Flammeovirga agarivorans: one gene and its partner. The protein of the gene in region 1 binds, or shares a complex with, the protein of each later gene. Links are inferred from orthologs where the notes say so. Each region holds a gene or a part of one and is shown in the gene's direction. Other genes may lie near its edges. The genes, in order: secY and secA.

Region 1 (6,482 bases):
AAAAAGCGAAGTAATTCCTTATTCTAACCATCAAAAAAATTAAAATTTTACAATCACCAAGTAAAGAATCCTTAAGAGGATAGGAGAATGATACAACAGGAATCAAGACTGTCAGTAGCAGATAACTCAGGAGCAAAAGAAGTGCTTTGTATTCGCGTTTTAGGCGGTACTAAAAAGCGTTATGCTTCTGTAGGCGATAAAATTGTCGTTTCTGTGAAATCAGCTATCCCTTCTTCAAACGTTAAGAAAGGGACTGTATCTAGAGCGGTTGTTGTAAGAACAAAAAAAGAAGTTCGTAGAAAGGACGGTTCTTACATTCGTTTCGAAGACAATGCGGCAGTTTTATTAAACGCGCAAGACGAGCCAAGAGGTACTCGTATCTTCGGACCAGTCGCAAGAGAGCTTCGTGAGAAGCAATTTATGAAAATCGTTTCGTTAGCACCTGAGGTACTCTAAGAGTTATGAATAGAAAATTCCATATCAAAAAAGGCGACAAGGTAACAATCATCTCTGGTAACCACAAGGGCCAAGAGGGAGTTGTCCTAAAAGTTGACCGTGAGAAGGAGCGTGCCATCGTTGAAGGTGTGAATATGGTAACCAAACACATCAAACCTACTGCTGAAAAGCCAGAAGGTGGTGTAAACAAAATGGAAGCACCAATTCACGTTTCTAACATTAAGTTGATCGACCCTGAAACGGGTAATGCTACTCGCGTAGGTCGTAAGCTTGACGAAAACGGTAAGTTGAAAAGATATTCTAAGAACACTGGAAAATTTATCGACTAATGGCTACAGCGACAAGATTAAAGGACAAATACCAAGATGAAATCGTTTCTGCATTAAAGGAACGTTTCAACTACAAGTCTGTAATGCAAGTTCCAAGATTGGAAAAAATCGTTATCAACAGAGGTGTTGGTGAGGCAGTTGCAGACAAAAAACTTGTAGACATCGCAGTAGAAGAATTATCTACTATTGCTGGTCAGAAAGCAGTTCCGACAATGTCTAAGAAATCAATCTCAAACTTCAAATTACGTGAGGATATGCCAATCGGCGCTCGTGTAACATTAAGAGGTGACAGAATGTATCAATTCTTAGAGCGTTTAATCGCAATTGCTATTCCTCGTGAGCGTGACTTCCAAGGCATCAAAGATAAATTGGATGGTCGTGGTAACTATACTTTAGGTGTAAAAGAGCAGATCATTTTCCCTGAGATCAAAATTGATCAAGTAAAGAAAGTGACAGGTATGGACATTACGTTCACTACTTCTGCTAATACTGACGAGGAAGCTTACGAGCTTCTGAAGTTATTCGGAATGCCTTTTAAGAAAAAATAGTAAACACGAGAAACTATGGCTAGAGAAGCGATAAAAGCAAGAGAGCGTAAGCGCGAAAGACTTGTTGCAAAATTTGCAGCAAAGCGCAAGGCGTTAAAAGAAGCAGGTGACTGGGAAGGTCTTGATGCTCTTCCTAAGAACTCTTCACCGGTTCGTTTACATAACCGTTGTAAGTTAACTGGACGTCCAAAAGGTTACATGCGTAAGTTTGGTATTTCACGTGTTACTTTCCGTGAAATGGCATCTGCAGGTAAGATCCCTGGCGTTACAAAATCGAGCTGGTAATTTTAATTTAGGAACCTACGGCACAGAGTGCTGTAAAAATATTTGCAAGCAATGGCAATGACAGATCCTATAGCAGACTACCTTACAAGACTTAGAAACGCGATTAGCGCTAATAAGCGTATCGTAGAAGTTCCTGCTTCAAACATCAAGAAGCAAATGACTAAGGTACTGCATGAGAAAGGCTTCGTTCAAGGCTACAAGTTCGAGGATGGTGTTAATACTCAAGGTGTAATCAAAATCGCTTTGAAATACCACCCAGTAACTAAGCAACCTGCGGTTGTCGACTTAGAGCGTGTATCACGTCCAGGTCTTCGTAAGTATGCTAATGCTAAGAACATGCCACGTGTATTAAATGGTTTAGGTATCGCAATCCTTTCAACTTCGAAAGGTGTGATGACTGACAAAGAAGCACGTGAATTGAATGTCGGTGGCGAAGTACTTTGCTACGTATACTAATAAGAATTAGTAAAAATACTTTTAACATAATGGCTGACCGCTTCCGGTACGAGTTACTGTGAGTGCCTTAAGCCTTAATTAAAGAAACCATGTCAAGAATTGGTAAAAAACCAGTTGCTATCCCTTCAGGAGTTGACGTAAAAGTTAACGACAACGTTTTAGTTGTAAAAGGACCTAAAGGTGAATTGCAACAGGAAGTCAACAAAGACATCAGTATCGAAGTTGAAGGTTCAGAAGTTCGTTTCGTACGTCCTTCAGATCATAAAGACCACCGCTCATTGCACGGTCTTTATAGAGCCTTAACTCAAAACATGGTGGTTGGTGTATCTGAAGGATACAAAAAATCACTAGAGTTGATTGGTGTTGGTTTTAAAGCATCGGTACAAGGTCAATTATTAGACCTTGATCTTGGTTATTCACACAGAATTCTTTTCCAAGTTCCAGCGGAAATCAAGGTGAGTGCTGAAACTGCAAAAGGTAAAGCTCCTATTGTTCACGTTGAAGGCGTAGACAAACAGTTAGTTGGACAAGTTGCAGCTAAAATTCGCTCATTCAGAAAGCCAGAACCATACAAAGGTAAAGGTGTGAAGTATGTTGGTGAAGAGATTAGAAGAAAAGCAGGTAAAGCTGCTGGTAAAAAATAACAAGTATGGCCACTAAGAAAGATCTGAGAAGACTGAGAATCAAAAGGGGTATTCGTAAGAAAATTTCAGGTACAGCTGAACGCCCTAGACTCTCTGTATATAAAAGTAATACTGCAATCTATGCGCAGTTGATCGACGACCAATCTGGCCGTACTCTTGTTGCCACTAACTCACGTGAGATCAATGCTGAAAGCAAAGCATCTAACGTTGCATTGGCATCAGAAGTAGGAAAGAAGGTTGCTGAGAAAGCTACTGCTGCTGGTATTTCAACGGTTATTTTTGACCGTAACGGTTACCTTTACCACGGTAAAGTGAAAGCGTTAGCAGAAGGTGCTAGAGAAGGTGGTTTGAAATTCTAAAGAGTTGTCAGAGATGAAACAAAACGTAACAAAAGTAAAATCGGCTGATCTAGAGCTAACAGAAAAAGTTGTTGCTATTAAGCGTGTTGCTAAAGTAGTAAAAGGCGGTAGACGCTTCAGCTTTTCTGCTATCGTAGTTGTAGGTAACGGTGATGGTGTTGCAGGTTATGGTTTGGGTAAAGCCAACGAGGTAACTGACGCAATCACTAAGGGCATCGACGACGCTAAGAAAAACTTAATGAAGGTGCCAGTACTTAAAGGTACTGTTCCTCACCCTCAAAAAGGTAAATTCGGCGGCGGACGCGTGCTTATTAAACCTGCTTCTGCTGGTACTGGTGTTATCGCAGGTGGTGCGATGCGTGCAGTATTAGAATCAGCAGGTGTTCATGACGTATTAGCTAAATCGCAAGGTTCTTCTAACCCACACAACGTGGTTAAAGCAACTTTCGATGCACTACTAAAAATGCGTGACCCACGTATGGTAGCTGAGCAACGCGGAGTGAAATTAAGCAAAGTTTTTAACGGCTAATCAAATTATCTAAACTGTTATGGCAAAGATCCGTATTACTCAGGTTAGATCGTTGATCGGTCGTCCTGAAAGACAAAAGCGCACAATTAAGGCGCTTGGCTTAGGTAAAATCAACAAAACTGTGGAAAAAGAAGCAAATCCACAGATCCTTGGCATGGTTAAGGCAGTTGATCACCTAATCAGCGTTGAAGAGTTGTAAATTCTTTGTACTTTTGCATTAGGCATTAGTACTTTAAAAGGTATTAATTAGGAAACAGTCATGAAACTGCATACACTAAGTCCTGCGAAAGGTGGTAAAGTTCGCCAAAATAAGCGCGTAGGTCGTGGACAAGGCTCAGGCCGAGGTGGTACGTCAACACGTGGTCACAAAGGTGCTAAGTCACGTTCTGGTTACAGCCAGAAGTTTGGCTTCGAAGGAGGTCAAATGCCATTACAACGCCGCGTGCCTAAATTCGGCTTCAAATCTCCTTTTAGAGTTGAGTATACTCCAATTAACTTGGAAAAGATCCAAAAGATCGCTGACGAGAAAGGGATTACTACTTTCGCATTAGAGACATTCGTGGAGTTAGGCGTTATTTCTAAGAACGGTAAAGTTAAAGTTCTTGGTAATGGTGAGCTAACTGCAACAGTAGAGATTTCGGCGAACGCTTTCTCTGCATCTGCTAAAGAGGCAATCGAAAAAGCAGGCGGAAAAGCGATTACATTGTAAGAAGCTATGAATAAGTTTGTCAAGACACTGAAGAACATTTTTTCAATCGAGGAACTCAAAGATAGAATTATCTACACTTTGGGTTTCCTTGCGATTTTCAGATTGGGGTCGTATATCGTCCTTCCTGGAGTAGATCCATCAGCTTTATCTGATTCGTCAGGTGGACTTTTGGGCATGTTAAATATCTTCTTAGGAGGAGCATTTACGCGTGCATCAATCTTTGCTCTAGGTATCATGCCTTACATTTCGGCATCCATCGTGATCCAATTGTTAGGTATGGCGGTTCCTTACTTTCAGCGTATGCAGAAAGAAGGTGAATCGGGCCGTAAGCGTATTAACCAAATAACGCGTGTTTTGACGATCGTGATTACACTCGCGCAGGGTTCTGGATATTTATATTCAACAATCCCTAACGAGGCAATCGTCATCAAGCAGTCATTATTCTACCCAGCAGCAATGATTATTCTAACTGCGGGTACAATTTTCTGTATGTGGCTTGGTGAAAAAATCACTGAGAAAGGAATAGGTAATGGTATCTCAATGCTGATCATGATCGGTATTATTTCGGGATTCCCAACAGCGATTTACCAAGAGTTTGAAACTCAAGGTATGTCAATTCTTCTTGTAGTTGAATTGATTGCGTTGTTCTTTATCATTATGGGAGTAGTTCTATTGAACGCTGCTGTACGTAAAGTACCTGTGCAATATGCTCGTCAAGTGGTTGGTGCTGGTGGTAAGAAGCGTACGCTTGCTACAGGTCAACGTTCGTACATTCCTTTAAAAGTGAATGCAGCGAATGTGATGCCTATCATCTTTGCACAATCATTGATGTTCCTTCCTTCATTGATTGCAGGCGTTTGGGCAGATGAAAGTGATACAGCAAGATGGGTAATGCAGAATTTCTCTGATTACACTTCTTTTGCTTATAATTTAACATTTGCAACATTAATTCTTCTTTTCACTTACTTCTACACGGCGATCACGATTAATCCTGATCAAATGTCAGAAGATTTGAAGAGAAATAATGCTTTTGTACCAAACGTTAAACCAGGTGAAGAGACTTCTAATTTTATTAGCTGGATTCTAGATAGAATCACACTTCCTTCAGCTATTTATTTAGCTGTTGTAGCAATCCTTCCTGCTTTCGCGAGCATGTTGGGTGTTAGTACTGGTTTCTCTAGATTCTATGGTGGTACTTCACTAATCATTATGGTGGGTGTTATCTTAGATACTCTTCAGCAAATTGAGTCGTACTTGCTAATGCAAAACTATGACTCGATGATGAAGTCTGGAAATATCAAAGGACGCCAAAACGTGGCAACAGTCTAATGGTATACTATAAAACAGAAGAGGAGATTGAACTAATGCGTATCAGTGCCGACTTGCTCGGCCGTACACATGGTGAAATCGCAAAGAATACAAAAGAAGGGGTGAGTCTAAAAGCAATTGATAAAATCGCACATGATTTTATCATGGACAATGGGGCTCATCCCTCATTCTTGAACTATAATGGGTTTCCCAATACCCTTTGTATGTCACTGAATGATGTTATTGTACACGGTATTCCTACTGATTATGAATTAAAAGATGGAGATGTAATCTCTATCGATTGTGGCGTTTTCTTAAATGGTTTTCATTCTGATAGTGCATACACTTACCCTGTGGGTAACGTAGCGCCTGATACAATGAAACTATTAAAGGTGACAAAGGAATCACTTCAAAAAGGTATTGATGCTTGTAAAGTCAATAATAGAATTGGTGACGTAAGTTTTGCAGTTCAGCAACATGCTGAGATGCATGGGTATGGCGTAGTTAGAGAACTGGTTGGTCATGGTTTAGGTAAAAACCTTCATGAAAAGCCAGAAGTACCTAATTACGGGAAAAGAGGTAGAGGATTAAAAATCAAAGATGGATTGGTGATTGCCATTGAACCTATGATTAACATGGGGACGAGAGCTATTACTCAAGACAGAGATGGTTGGACAATTCGTACGAGAGATCGTCAACCTTCTGCTCATTATGAACACACAGTCGCGATCGTAAATGGTCAGACTGAAGTGTTGACAACGTTCAAGTACATCGAGGAGGTATATCCATTTTAATTAAAAACTATATCAAATGCCAAAACAATCAAACATTACCCAAGACGGTACGATCGTAGAGGCCC
Region 2 (7,440 bases), on another replicon or contig:
TAAAGATCCAACGGAACAAGTTAAAATTGGTGTTAGAGCTGCTAAGTTATACTTATCAAGAGAAGAGTATACAACTGTTATGCAAGAGCGTCAAGAAGAGATGCGTAAGCAAATGGAAGCAGATGCTGAAAAATATATCGAGATTGATGATAAATTAATCCAAGAATACTTAACTGAAAAAGGTATCACTGGTGCTGAAAAAACTGAATCAGGTTTATACTATGTGATTACTAAAGAAGGTAAAGGTACTAACCCTGCAGTAGGTGCTGAAGTACAAGTTCATTACACTGGTACTTTATTAAATGGAAATAAATTTGACTCTTCAGTAGATAGAGGACAACCATTTAGCTTCCCATTGGGTCAAGGTAGAGTAATCCAAGGATGGGATGAAGGTATTCAATTATTAAATAAAGGTGCTAAGGCAACTTTATTCATTCCTTCAGCATTGGGTTATGGTCCAAGAGCAATGGGTACTGATATCCCTGCTAACTCTGTATTAGTATTTGATGTAGAGTTGATCGACTTTAACACTCCTGCTTCAAAATAGTAGTTGTTAAGTAGGTTTTGATCGTTGACAATCATTACCTCTTAAATTAATAATATATTCAAACACAGTAAGTTTACTTTGTTATTCTGAAGTAAATTTACTGTGTTGAATAAGTTTACCGTTATTTTCTCAATGTGAAATCGCGTAAATCTAATTAAATTAAACCTACTTATCTTATGAACAATACTTACAAATTTTTCAAATGGGTTGCGTCATTAGGGCTTGCATTAGGCCTTTCAGGTTGTATGCATGACGATATTGTGGATTACGTAGCTCAAGACACTGAAACGCTAGAAACTTACCTAAATAGCAACAACATTGATTATTACAAAACATCAACTTTAGGGCAAGGTTACGGAGTGTATATTACTCCTCCAGATGTGATCACACCTCTTCCAGGTGAACCTGAAGAAAATGATGTTAGAATCATCCAAAGCACATTGGATCTTCGAAAGTTCGATCAATCTCTAATTGATAACGAACAAATTGGTAGTAATCCTGATGAGTTAGTGACTCAAGTATTTTTAAAAGATTCATTATATACTTTTGCTGTTCGTAGAGGAGCAATCTGTTTAGGTTACCTAGATGCATTAATCAACATGCAAAGAGGTCCTGTGGCAGAGAGAGTATATATTCCTTCTTACTTAGCTTTTGGTGGTACTGCATCAAGTGGTATTGGATTAGAGTTCAATGACATTGTTACTGCAGAAAACTTAAAAATTGTTGATGTAAGAGATGCTAGATCTCAAGCAGAATATGAGAAAGCATTAGCATTACAATATGCTGCAGATTCAATTGATGGTTTTGTAAGTGCTGAACAAGGCTTGATGGATAGTACTTCTGTTGTGGCAACAGATTTCTATGGAGAAGGTCAAGATCTTATCTTAAACGATTACATTGTAAAACATACAATCACTGAAGGGGAAGGCGATTTAATTGCTGTTGGTGATACTGTAAAAGTACGTTATGAAGGTAAGTTTGCGAACTTAGGATCTAATTCAGAACGAGCTAAAGCAACTTTAGTGTTTGATGATAACATTACCGAAAAGGATGGCTCTATGCCAGATGCTTTACAAGTAGTAGTTTACTCAAACAGCCAAGATGCATCAGAAAAAAATGCCTCTACTCAAGTAATTAATGGTTGGTATAAAGCTTTAAGATCAATGAAAGTTGGAGAAAAAGCTATCTTTGTGATGCCTTCTCATGTTGCTTATTGGGAAACAGGTGATAATCCAAATACTTTTGATTTGTTCAAGACAATTCGTCCATTCAAAACATTAGTATTTACAATGGAAATCAAGAAAGACGAACAATAAAATAATTTATACAGTTCATACTATGCATATCCGCATTCGACACTTTTTATGGCTGCTAGTAGCAGTGTTCTCAGTTTTTTCATGTACTCAAAGTAGTGAGGTATTGGAAGAAATAGACCCTGATGCTGCAGAGGATTATTTAATTCAACAATACATTATTGCAGATAGTGTTTTTGTAGCTGATACAGAAGCTGATATTGAGCAATATTACAAGTTCGGTGTTTACATGACAACGACAGGTACAACAAATGGTCAGCCGATAGACACAGACCGTAAAATCAGTTATGGTGATTCAATGCACATTACTTATACTGGTTGGGTAATGGGGCCTGAAGCTGTTCCTTTTGATAGTAATGTATTATTAGAAGATCCATTTGAACTAGTATTGGGAAAAACGTCTGTGATCGAAGGTTGGAATATTGCATTGTTCGAAATGCATGAACATGAAATTGCAAGAGTTGTAATTCCATCTAAATATGGATATGGAGCGACTGGAAACCCTCCGTCGATCCCACCAAATTCATCTTTAGTATTCAATATTCAAATTGATAGTCTTTGGACCACCGACGAGCAATAGTGGTGTTCAAGACCTTCAAATGATGAAAACCGTAGAAAAATTTAATTTTTTCTACGGTTTTTTTTATTCCAAAAAAAAAATGTGAATAATAACGTATAACTTCTAACTAGTATCTATTGAAAGTCGTTGAAAAAAACTAAATTTGTTCAGATTATCTGGGCAGATTTACTGTCGATAGATAATCTATTCATAGAAAGATCAAACATCATTTAAAAACAATATATGTTAGGTTCAATAACCAAATTATTTTCAAAGGTATTTGGAACAAAGTCCGAAAGAGACCTAAAAGAAATTAGACCCTATTTAGCTAAAATAGACGCAGAATATCAGAAACTCAAAAGTATTTCAGACGATGAGTTAAGAGGTAAAACTGCATACTTTATTGATTACATTGAAAATGGTTTAAAAGGCATTGATGATCAAATTCAAGAATTGAAAGATGCTGTTGAAAATGATCATAAATTAGACCTTGCGTTCAAAGACAAAACGTTTAAAGAAATTGATAAACTGAAGAAGGATCGTAACGAGAAATTAGAAGAGATTCTAATGGATATTCTTCCTCAGGCTTTTGCTGTTACAAAAGAAACAGGTAGAAGATATACAGAAAATAGACAATTAGTAGTTACTGCTACAGATTATGACCGCGAAATGGCGGCTAAATATGGTAATGTAACTATTGAAGGAGATCAAGCAACTTGGGCAAACAAGTGGCTAGCTGCTGGTAGTGAAGTAGAATGGAATATGATCCACTACGATGTACAATTATTAGGCGGTATTTTCTTACACCAAGGTAAGGTAGGTGAGATGATGACTGGTGAGGGTAAAACTCTTGTAGGTACATTGCCAGCTTACTTAAATGCTTTAGCAAAAAGAGGTGTACATGTTGTAACAGTAAACGACTACTTAGCAAAGCGTGACTCTGAATGGAATGCTCCATTATTCCAGTTCCACGGCCTGTCTGTAGATTGTATCGACAAGCACCAACCCAACTCAGATTCTCGTAGAGAAGCTTATAGAGCAGATATCACTTACGGTACAAACAACGAATTCGGTTTTGATTACCTAAGAGATAACATGGCAAGAGATAAGAATGATCTTGTACAAAGAGAACATCACTTTGCTATGATTGATGAGGTTGACTCAGTATTGATTGATGATGCTCGTACACCATTGATTATTTCTGGTCCAGTACCAAAAGGAGATCAACAAGAAGAGTTTGGTGAATTACGTCCTAAAGTTCAAGTATTGGTTGATGAGCAACGTAAGATGGCTCAGAAGATGCTGAACGAGGCAAAGAAATTAATTAAATCTGGTGATAAAGTCGAAGGTGGACTTCAATTACTAAGAGTACATAGATCACTTCCTAAATATAAACCTTTGATCAAATTCTTAGGTGAGGAAGGAATGAAGCAATTATTGCAAAAAGTAGAAGGTGAATACATGCAGGATAATAACCGCCGTATGCCTGAAGCTGATGAGCCATTATTGTTTGTAATCGAAGAAAAGAATAACAGCGTTGAGTTAACTGAAAACGGTATTAAAACGGTAACAGGACATAACTCACCTGACTTTTTCGTTTTACCTGACCTTGCTACAGGTATTGGTAAAATCGAAAATGATCCTGAGATGACGGATGAGCAAAAAATTGAAGCTAAAGATGCTTTAATTGCTGAGTTCGATACTAAATCTCAGCGTATCCACTTAATGAAGCAATTATTAAAAGCTTACACTCTATTCGAGAAGGATGTAGATTACATCTTAGTGGATAATAAAGTGAAGATTGTGGATGAGCAGACTGGTCGTGTAATGGAAGGACGTCGTTACTCTGATGGCTTACACCAAGCATTAGAAGCGAAAGAAAACGTAAAGATCGAAGATGCTACACAAACTTATGCAACAGTAACGCTTCAGAACTACTTCCGTATGTACCATAAATTAACTGGTATGACGGGTACAGCAATTACAGAAGCTGGGGAGTTCTGGGAGATCTATGAATTAGATGTAATTCAAGTTCCTACACACCGTCCAATAGTTAGAGATGACCGTGAGGATTTTGTTTACAAAACTGTTCGTGAGAAATTCAATGCAGTTGCAGAAGAATGTAAACGATTAGTAGATCAAGGGCGTCCTGTATTGGTAGGTACTACTTCAGTAGAAAACTCAGAGTTAATGAGCCGTATGTTGAAGCTTAGAGGTATCAATCACCAAGTACTAAACGCGAAACAGCATGGTAGAGAAGCAGAAGTAGTTGCTTTAGCTGGTCAGAAAGGTGCAGTAACTATTGCAACCAACATGGCTGGTCGTGGTACCGATATTAAGTTGCCAGTAGAAGTAAAAGAAGCTGGTGGTTTAGCAATTATTGGTACATCTCGTCATGAATCTCGTCGTGTAGACCGTCAGTTAAGAGGTCGTTCTGGTCGTCAAGGTGATCCAGGATCGTCTCAATTCTTCGTTTCATTAGAAGATAACTTGATGCGTTTATTCGGTTCAGACCGTATCGCAGCAGTAATGGATAGATTAGGATTAGAAGAGGGTGAAGTAATTCAGCACTCAATGATTACAAAGTCTATCGAAAGAGCACAACGTAAAGTAGAAGAAAATAACTTTGCTATTCGTAAGCGTCTTCTTGAGTATGATGACGTTATGAACTACCAAAGAGAGGTAATCTATCGTCGTCGTCGTAATGCCTTATCAGGTGAGCGTCTACAAGTAGATATCATGAATACATTCTTTGATGTAGCTTCTAATATTTCAGAAACTCATGTAGGTAACTACGAAGGTTTCAAGTTAGATGCATTGAAAATCTTAGGTGTATCAACAGCGATAAAAGAAGAAGGCTTCCATCAGTTAAATGAGGCACACCTTACACAAGAGTTATACAAAGAAGCTTTAACGCATTACAAGGCGAAAAATGAAGCTATTTGGACTCAAGCAAAACCTATTTTCGAAAAGGTGAAAGCTGAGAAAGGTGGTGTTGTTGAAAACATTGTTATGCCATTTACAGATGGTCATAGAATGTTCCAAATCAACGTAAATCTTGATAAAGCTTTAGAAAATGATGGAGAGGAAGTAGCATCTGTATTGGCTCAAAATGCAACACTTGCAGTTATTGACCATTTATGGAAAGAGCACTTACGCGAAATGGATGAGTTGAAACAACAAGTTCAAAATGCGGTTCACGAACAAAAAGATCCATTATTGATCTACAAATTCGAATCGTTTGAATTGTTCAAGTCATTTGTAGCAGAAGTGAACGATGAGATCATTGGTTTCTTATCGAAAGCTCGTATTCCAGTACAAGAGCAACCTCCAATGCCTGCACCTCCTCCAATGCCAAAAAGACCGGAACCAAAAGTAACAGCTTCTAAAGCTGAAGCAGGTTCGGCATTAGGCAATGATTCAGCTCCACAAAGTGCTGATATTCCAGAAGCTCCAAAGGCTCCTGTAGAGGTGGTTAAGCCTCGTCACAGTGACAAAACATATCAAAGAAATGATAGAGTGACTGTGAAATATCAAGATGGTACTGTAAAAGAAGGTGTTAAGTACAAGTCTGTTGAAAATGATATTACTAATGGTGCTTGTGTGATCCTAGAAGGATAATTATATGCATCACTAAAAATACATTTGAGGGTATTTCTGATGATTTCAGAGATACCCTTTTTCTTTTTGTGAAAAAATCAAAGAGATCGTATCATATTGTGATTATCTTTATTTCTTACTGAGATTAATTCATTAACTTTGAAAACATCATAATTAAGGATAAATATTTTTATGAAGTTACTCTTACGATTTACATTAATAGGACTTTTCTTTGGCACTTTTGCTTGTAAGCCTTCACAGACCACTACAAAAGCATCCGTAGACCTAATTGATACAGATTTATCTGCATATATGCCTCAACCTGATCAAGAAGATATGACTAAACCTTCTGAAGTAGAGGAAGAAGTAACAGCAGGTAATGGTATTCCGGAAAACTATGACAATGATAAAGTAGACCAAATCTTAGCAGATCTATCTTCTAGAGATCTTGGTGGTATTTCTGTATATAGAATTTTAGTTTACTCTGGTAGCGATAGAGCTAGAGCCGAAGGTGTGGTTTATAACCTAAAAGAAAGATTTGGTAACTACGAAGTTGATCTGGTATATGACCAACCAAATTATAAAGTTAGAGCAGGATATTACTTTGATCGTTTAACAGCGTATGGTGAGCATACTAAGATCAAGAAAAAATACAGACAAGCATTTGTCTTACAAGAGAAGATGGATGTAAATGAGGTATCAAGAAGAATTAAAGAAGCGTCTTCAGCAAAAGAAGCCGCTGAATTTGGTGTTTCAGAAACAGATGAAAGTGGAGAATAATCACTTTTATCGTTAATGAAAAAGGCCATTCTATATTTAGTAGAATGGCCTTTTTTTATTTTGCTTTTGTATTTGTCTTAATTGCTTTTGCGATATCATCCCAAAGAGGTGATGGTATTGCATCGAGGTGGTTAAACTCTCCAGCACCTTTAAGCCATTCGCCTCCATCGATTGTTACTACTTCACCGTTCATATATGCGGAGAAATCTGACATTAAATAAGCAGCAAGGTTGGCTAACTCTTGATGTTCCCCAACACGGCCTATAGGAACTTTTCCGGCTTCGTCAAATTGTGCGCGAAGGTTTTCAGGGAATAGTCTATCCCATGCTCCTTTTGTAGGGAAAGGGCCAGGTGCGATAGCATTGGAACGGATCCCATATTTAGCCCATTCGACCGCTAATGATCTTGTCATCGCTAATACTCCTGCTTTAGCACTTGCCGAAGGAACAACATATCCAGAACCAGTAGAGGCATAAGTGGTCACTATATTTAGCATAACACCTTTTATACCATTAGCAATCCAATGTTTGCCCATAGCTAAGGTGAAATAATAGGAACCTTTTAGAACGATGTCCACAATAGTGTCAAATGCTTTATGACTTAATCTTTCAGTTGGACTGATAAAGTTTCCTGCGGCGTTG

Evidence for each region.
Region 2: the proteins of secY (region 1) and secA are in contact, whole or in part, in a crystal structure (PDB 3DIN), measured with the Thermotoga maritima proteins. The link is inferred for Flammeovirga agarivorans from one-to-one orthologs. Residues at the interface, in WP_004081795.1 of Thermotoga maritima: Glu108, Gly109, Glu110, Glu111, Ala236, Glu237, Arg238, Arg239, Ile240, Thr241, Ile242, Gln243, Tyr244, Ala245, Arg246, Arg247, Val248, Thr249, Gly250, Arg251, Arg252, Val253, Tyr254, Gly256, Ala257, Ser258, Thr259, Tyr260, Leu261, Pro262; in WP_004082002.1 of Thermotoga maritima: Glu261, Ala262, Arg263, Lys300, Ala301, Arg302, Thr303, Ile304, Ile305, Leu323, Tyr324, Asp325, Pro326, Val329, Ser330, Tyr333, Ile336, Lys340, Phe345, Val349, Glu363, Phe364, Tyr374, Ser375, Gly376, Gly377, Glu393, Ile395, Thr482, Ser483.

Annotation. Positions count from the first base shown.
Region 1 is NZ_JABAIL010000001.1:107,855-114,336, forward strand. Bases 3,557-6,482 are described here. They hold secY (preprotein translocase subunit SecY), read left to right. Parts: upstream 3,557-4,321; coding sequence 4,322-5,644; downstream 5,645-6,482. Other genes in these bases: rpsE (30S ribosomal protein S5), read left to right, coding at 3,557-3,606; rpmD (50S ribosomal protein L30), read left to right, coding at 3,626-3,805; rplO (50S ribosomal protein L15), read left to right, coding at 3,866-4,315; map (type I methionyl aminopeptidase), read left to right, coding at 5,644-6,417; infA (translation initiation factor IF-1), read left to right, coding at 6,434-6,482. Outside these bases: rpsQ (30S ribosomal protein S17), read left to right, coding at 1-14; rplN (50S ribosomal protein L14), read left to right, coding at 88-456; rplX (50S ribosomal protein L24), read left to right, coding at 462-785; rplE (50S ribosomal protein L5), read left to right, coding at 785-1,333; rpsN (30S ribosomal protein S14), read left to right, coding at 1,349-1,618; rpsH (30S ribosomal protein S8), read left to right, coding at 1,676-2,074; rplF (50S ribosomal protein L6), read left to right, coding at 2,164-2,718; rplR (50S ribosomal protein L18), read left to right, coding at 2,724-3,077; more of rpsE, read left to right, coding at 3,091-3,556. UniProt on the Escherichia coli protein: The central subunit of the protein translocation channel SecYEG. Consists of two halves formed by TMs 1-5 and 6-10.
Region 2 is NZ_JABAIL010000005.1:277,348-284,787, forward strand. What follows is about bases 2,357-6,240. They hold secA (preprotein translocase subunit SecA), read left to right. Parts: upstream 2,357-2,662; coding sequence 2,663-6,040; downstream 6,041-6,240. Other genes in these bases: HGP29_RS17275 (FKBP-type peptidyl-prolyl cis-trans isomerase), read left to right, coding at 2,357-2,440; HGP29_RS17285 (SPOR domain-containing protein), read left to right, coding at 6,212-6,240. Outside these bases: HGP29_RS17265 (FKBP-type peptidyl-prolyl cis-trans isomerase), read left to right, coding at 1-547; HGP29_RS17270 (FKBP-type peptidyl-prolyl cis-trans isomerase), read left to right, coding at 724-1,863; more of HGP29_RS17275, read left to right, coding at 1,886-2,356; more of HGP29_RS17285, read left to right, coding at 6,241-6,799; HGP29_RS17290 (SDR family oxidoreductase), read right to left, coding at 6,855-7,440. UniProt on the Escherichia coli protein: Required for protein export, interacts with the SecYEG preprotein conducting channel.